Regions from separate parts of the Coprobacillus sp. AF33-1AC genome, predicted to be linked through region 1. Evidence: a T-box and tRNA genes for the amino acid it is inferred to sense, from the RefSeq annotation. Region 1 holds a T-box; the other holds one or more tRNA genes.
What was found. A T-box is a leader RNA that pairs with one kind of tRNA and senses whether it is charged. The one in region 1 lies ahead of leuS (leucine--tRNA ligase), so its partner is inferred to be a tRNA-Leu.
Positions count from the first base shown of each region.

Region 2: it has a tRNA-Leu gene. The T-box ahead of leuS (leucine--tRNA ligase) is inferred to sense a tRNA for this amino acid. The anticodon was not compared.

Region 1 is NZ_QRQB01000025.1:22,741-26,181, forward strand. Features, by position in the region: gene leuS (leucine--tRNA ligase) at 1-1,173, opposite strand, end outside; T-box leader at 1,209-1,415, opposite strand; gene DWZ53_RS09225 (MFS transporter) at 1,463-2,644, opposite strand; gene DWZ53_RS09230 (cyclophilin-like fold protein) at 2,619-2,990, opposite strand; gene DWZ53_RS09235 (flavodoxin family protein) at 2,992-3,441, opposite strand, start outside.
Region 2 is NZ_QRQB01000006.1:69,047-72,487, forward strand. Features, by position in the region: gene pepV (dipeptidase PepV) at 48-1,412, shown strand; tRNA gene DWZ53_RS03875 (tRNA-Leu) at 1,483-1,567, opposite strand; gene metA (homoserine O-succinyltransferase) at 1,659-2,597, opposite strand; gene DWZ53_RS03885 (deoxyguanosinetriphosphate triphosphohydrolase family protein) at 2,609-3,441, opposite strand, start outside.

The DNA.
Region 1 (3,441 bases):
AGCTTCTTGTTTTCCTAATCCATTTAGCCATTCTGAATTGATATGAACGCCATCTTCAGTATAAGCAGCTTCTTCAACATTACCACCTTCTAGTACCGGAATAATATCAATACCAAATTTCTTAGCAAATTCCCAGTCACGATCATCATGTGCAGGTACCGCCATAATTGCTCCTGTTCCATAGCTTGCAAGTACATAATCTGAAATCCAAATTGGAATTTTTTTATCATTAACAGGATTAATTGCATAAGCTCCTGTAAAGACTCCTGTTTTATCTTTATTCAATTCTGTTCTTTCAAGATCCGATTTACTTGCACATGCTTTTTTATAAGCTTCTACTGCTTCTTTTTGACTTGCTGTTGTAATTTCTTCAACATAAGGATGTTCTGGAGCCATAACGCAATATGTTGCTCCAAATAATGTATCACATCTTGTTGTAAAGACAGTAAATACTTTATTTGTACCATCAATTTTAAAATCAACATTGGCACCAATTGATTTTCCAATCCAATTACGTTGCATTTGTTTTGTTGCTTCTGGCCAATCTAAATCATCTAAATCAGCTAATAATCTTTCAGCATATTCAGTAATTCTTAATACCCATTGTCTCATTGGTTTACGAATAACCGGATATCCCCCACGTTCACTTTTACCATCAATAACTTCTTCATTCGCTAAAACAGCTTTTAATTCAGGACACCAGTTAACTGGAATTTCATCAATATAGGCTAATCCTTGATCATATAATTTGGTAAAAATCCATTGTGTCCATTTATAGTATTCTGGATCACTTGTTGCAATTTCACGATCCCAATCATAAGAAAAACCTAATGATTTGATTTGTTTTCTAAATACATCAATATTTTTCTTTGTAAATTCAGCAGGATGGTGTCCTGTTTGAATAGCAAATTGTTCTGCTGGTAATCCAAATGAATCAAATCCCATTGGATGTAATACATTATATCCTTGCATTCTTTTCATTCTTGATACAATATCTGTTGCAGTATATCCTTCTGGATGTCCTACATGTAAACCATTTCCTGAAGGATATGGGAACATATCCATACAATAATATTTGGGTTTACTATCATCATAACAGTCAGTTTTAAATATTTTATGTTCATCCCAATATTTTTGCCACTTAGGCTCTATTTTTTTGTGATCAAACGGCATCTTTTATTCCTCCTTAAAATATAAAAAGCCGTCCATCTAAGGACGACTTTAATCGCGTTACCACCTTAGTTCATGATATACTATCATGCACCTCAAAACTTTAACGCAGTTAACGTCATTTACTACTTCTATTTCATAAATGCATCTCCTAGGCGAGTTCACAAGCATCATAATCAGTTTCCACCAACCACTGACTCTCTAAATATCATGTCTTTGCTAATACTCCTAATCACAGATTTTCTAAATCTTTTTTATTATATCATAACCTAATGAATATGCAATATGATTTTTATATATTCAAATCCAACTTTTTTATCTTATCACTTACAAAAACAATACTTAAGCCAATTAAAGAAATTAAACTTGCTATCAACAATACCGTTTTTACAGATAACACATCGAGGAGAATCCCACCACACAAATCCGCAAAAATACCAGCCAATGTCATCGCCATTGTTATTAGGGCTTGTCCCTTTAATTGATCTTCACTTTGGATATTATCTCGTACATAATAGACCGATGCTGGAATAAATAAAGCATACGCAAAAATTTGTACACATTGAGCCACATAAATGATTGCTATATTAGAGGCTAAAAATGTAAGTAAATGTTTAACGAAGAACATGCTTACAGAGATTTTCATTAATGTATTCGTTTTAATCACTTTATTAATTTTATTAAACAAAAACATCATCGGTAGTTCTACTACTGAAGCAATAAATATTGCTTTTGACATATGTGACGCCCCACCACCTAAGTTTTTTATAATTTGAATTAAATAATGATTAATAAAAGTATGATTAAAGAAAATCAAAATAATTCCCACTAAAAAGCAAGTAAAAAACTTATATTTCTTTAAAAAAGTGATTGTTGATTCTTTTAGATGATGATTATGATGATACTCTTGAACTGTCTCAGTATAATGATATTTTTTTAAAATAAGCATTAAAAAAGCAAAATCAATAACATATAACAAAGGTAACAAAGAAACATCATATACACTCAACAAGTAACCTATCATTAATGATGTTAGTGCATAAGAAAGTGAGCCTAAACCTCTAGCGACACCATAAATAATATGAATTTCTTGATATTCAAAAGCCAAAGAATTCATTAAAGACATCATAGCCATGACTATTGCTAACACAAAAATAACACACCCTATCAAAACAATAGCATATTGATTAAATAAAAATAATATGATTGAAAAAATAAGAACAGTTCCCGTTAAATACAATAGCGTTTTCTTTACTTTTGCATTTTGATACTTTTCTATATAATCTATCAATATCGGTTGTAATAAAACAGATAAAACTTGGCTCATTGCTAGAACAATGCCAATCATTGTATTGGAAAGTCCTTGACTTAAAAGATAAACCGAAATATAGCCAACAACAATACAATATCCAGCATAATAGAAAACAGTATTCAAAGCGTATAATAAATTAAATTTCAATTGAAGTTTCTTCATGATATTCACTTATTTCTATCATTCCTGATAGTTTTTTAATGTTTTCCTGTCCTTTTACTAATTGACCTAATTCATATAAGCCAGGATAAGGTCCAAAATCATCATAATAAAAAACCAGATTATGCCATGGTTCAAAATAGGCTAATGTTGTTATCCCACCACTTGCTAGTGGTGTCTTTTGAGTTTTAATTTTTTTTGGCAGATAAGTTATTTTTTCATTATGAGCATAGTTTTCTACTTCTTGATTAAGTGGCAAGAGAGCTATTAAATCTCGTGCTGCTTGACTATGATTCAACTTATAAATAACTATTTTATCTTGATTTTTAATTTGTATATATTCGTTCATTTTATCCCATCCTATTTCCTAATCGATATGCTTCATTATACTTTTCTTGATCAAGATGTTTTTCGCCAACTTTTCCTTTGCATCCTCCAGCTAAAACTACTCCTAAACTTTTCCACTTAAGTTGCTTGTTTAAAAAATGATAGAATGCTAAAGGTTGATCAAAAGCATAACTACTTTTACTACCACAAGTCATTAATAATACTGTTTCTTTAAATGGATATTCGTCACGGGTTGAAATAGCATATAGGCGATCGATAAATGCTTTAACCATTGAAGAAAGGGACCAAAAATAAAGAGGTGAAGCAAAAACTAAAACATCGCATTTTAAAAATAAAGAGTATAAATTTTGCATATCATCTTGAATATGACAATGATGATCTCTTTGACATTGTTGACAATTAATACAACCATGTATATTTTTATTTCCTAATAATACAAGATGCACTTCGTT
Region 2 (3,441 bases), on a different contig from region 1:
TTTAAAAAATATTGTGAAAAATGTATAATATTTTTCGAGGTGATAAAATGATTGATTTTAAAGAAGAAGTCTTAAAAAGAAAAGACCAAATGATTGAAGATATAAAAACACTTTGTGCTATTCCATCTGTTCATGATGAAACAACAGTAGGTGAAAATCAACCTTATGGAAAAGCTTGTCGTCAAGCATTAGATAAAATGCTTGAAATTGGAAAACGTGATGGTTTTGTTACTTTAGATGATCAAGGATATGCAGGTCATATTGATATTGGAAATCACAGTGAATATTTTGGTATTCTTGGACATCTAGATGTTGTCCCTGTTAATAAGGTAGGATGGGATAGTGATCCTTTTGAAGTTGTTATTAAGGATGGTAAACTTTTTGGACGTGGTGTTGCTGATGATAAAGGTCCCCTCATTGCAGGATATTATGCAGCAAAAATAATTCATGATTTAAATTTACCTGTCAAAAAAACAATTCGTGTTATTTTTGGATGCGATGAAGAACGTGGTTCTTCTTGTGTAAGACATTATTTTGAAAATCATGAATATCCATCAATGGGATTTACCCCTGATGCAGAATTTCCTGTTGTTTATGGCGAAAAAGGAATGGGAAGTTTTCATATTACTGGACATATTGAAAAAAATGGTTTAGTAGCTATGAGTGCAGGAACACGTGCTAACATTGTTCCTGAAAGTTGTGAAGCTATCATTGAAGGTAACTATAAACAATATGAAAATTCTTATCATGAATTTTTACAAACTCATCATATAACAGGAACAATTGAAGAAGAAGGAAATTGTACTAAATTAGTTTTAAAGGGAAAAAGTGCTCATGCAAGTACACCTGAAGAAGGTATCAACGCTGTTTGTTTAATGGCTCAATATTTAGATACAGTTCTTGATAATGGTTTAATTCATTTTATTGTCAATCACTTATGTGATTACTACGGTCAAGGATTAAAAATTAATCATGATGGACAAATGGGTCCTCTTACAATGAATCTTGGTGTTTTACGTTATCGTAAAGAACAATGTGAAGTTGATTTAGATATGCGTTGTCCTCATGAAATGAATCTACAAGAAATGGCTCATCAAGTTGAAACAATTTGTCAACAATATCAATTATCATGTCAAAGCCATCTTGTTGATCCTCTTTATGTTGATCCTCAAAGTGAACTTGTAAGTAAGCTACATGCAGCATATCAAAATGTAACTGGTGATCAAAGTCAACCACAAGCTATCGGTGGTGGAACTTATGCTAAATCAATGCCTAATTGTGTAGCTTTTGGTTGTGAATTTAAAGATGAAGATAATCAAATTCATGGTAATAATGAAAATATTAAGATTGATTCTTTACTTAAAGCAACAGAAATCTTCGCTATCGCTATTTATGATTTAATTAAAGAATAAAAATTTTAACTAAAATAATTTATTGTATTTAAAAATCACTCATTATAAAATGAGTGATTTATTTTTTTATTGGTGCGGCCAGCCGGACTTGAACCGGCACGGAATCATCCATAAGTCCCTCAAACTTACGTGTATACCAATTTCACCATGGCCGCATTAAATCGCTTATTTATTTTATCATATTTCATTTTAGATGACAAATAAAAATACCCCTTTTACTAGATGTAAAAGAGGTACGTATCCTCATTATTTATTTTTAATTTGATCCAATTCATTTAAATCATATGGTGTTTCTTGATATACATAATAATTGAGCCAGTTAGAAAATAACAAATATGCATGACTACGCCATTTTACTTGAATTTCCCCTTGAATATCATCACCACGATAATAATTTTTAGGCATGACACAATCATCACCCTTAGCTAAATCTCGACGATATTCTTTATCTAAAGTATCTGGATCGTATTCAGGATGTCCTGTAACAAAAAAACGTGAACCATCTTTTTCAGCTACTAAATAAACTCCTGCTTCATCACTTGTTGCTAAAATATCCAAACTATCAACTGTACGAATATCTTCAGCAATGACAGTCGTATAACGTGAATGAGGTGCATAAAACTGATAATCAAATCCTCTTAATATTTTTCTTTTCATTTTATCTACATTAGTATGATGGAAATAAACACCTGTTAATTTTTCTTTGAGTTCATGCTTTTCAATTCCATAATAGTGATGTAAAGCTGCTTGAGAAGCCCAACAAATAAAGAAAGATGAAAAAACATTCGTTTTAGCCCATTCAAATATAGCTTCCATTTCTTGCCAATAATCAACATCTTCAAATTTTAATTTTTCTACTGGTGCTCCTGTAACAATTAATCCATCATAACGATTATCTTTTATTTCAGAAAATGTTTTGTAGAATGCAAGCAAATGTTCTTGTGGTGTATTTTTAGATACATGACTTTCCATACATACCCAATCCACTTCAATTTGTAACGGTGTATTAGATAATAATCTTAATAATTGGGTTTCTGTTGTAATTTTAGTAGGCATAATATTAACAATGCATATTTTTAATGGTCTGATTCTTTGAGAAGTTGCTCTTGTTTCATCCATCACAAAGATATTTTCTTTTTTTAATATTTGACTTGCTGGTAAGTCGTTAGGTATTTTAATTGGCATAATTTCACTCCTTAAAATGATAGTAATTCATTAAATATTTTTAATATATAAGCATCTGACATTCCTGATAAATAGTCTAAAATACTTCTTGCAACTGCTTTTTCATCAGTTGAAAAATGATAAATAATTTTATTTTGATAAAGTATTGGTCGATGGACTCCTTCAATCATCCCGTATTTTTCAAGCCAATGCATATAACCAGGGATGACAAGTGGATAAGTTGCACGATCTTTTTCTAATTCTAATAAAGGATTAGTTTGATGTTTTTTTGCTTGTTCATGATATTTCATTAGAAAATCAAAAATAGAAGTTAATATCAACTTAACATAATTACTATGTATTTTTACTCGATCAATAAGATAAATGTTTTGATAATTAAATTTCATAATCATCTTCATTACTTGATAAGCTTCATCTGATAAACATATTCCTGTTTCTAAAGATGAATTTATTGCAACATCACTAATAAAGTAATTAACAACCGTTCCATTGTTAATAGCTGAAAATGGTTGCTTTGTAATCAGATTAATATCTTCTTTTAATTTATTAAGTTGTCCTTCTGTTAAAATATGTAAACGCAATGCATCTTCAATATCTCTGGCTAAATATGCTATTTTATCAGCCATCTTAACGACACAACCTTCCCATGTATAAGGGTTATATTGTCCAGGTTGAGTATATTCATTTAAATCAATATACTCTTTTCTTTTGATAATTGATTTTTGATTCATTTCGCCACAATGACTAATAATGCCATCTCTAATGGCATAAGTCAAATTTAGATTATGTCGAATATGCTGATTATCCTCTAATGTTTCAATATTATCAATAAAATGTAGACTAT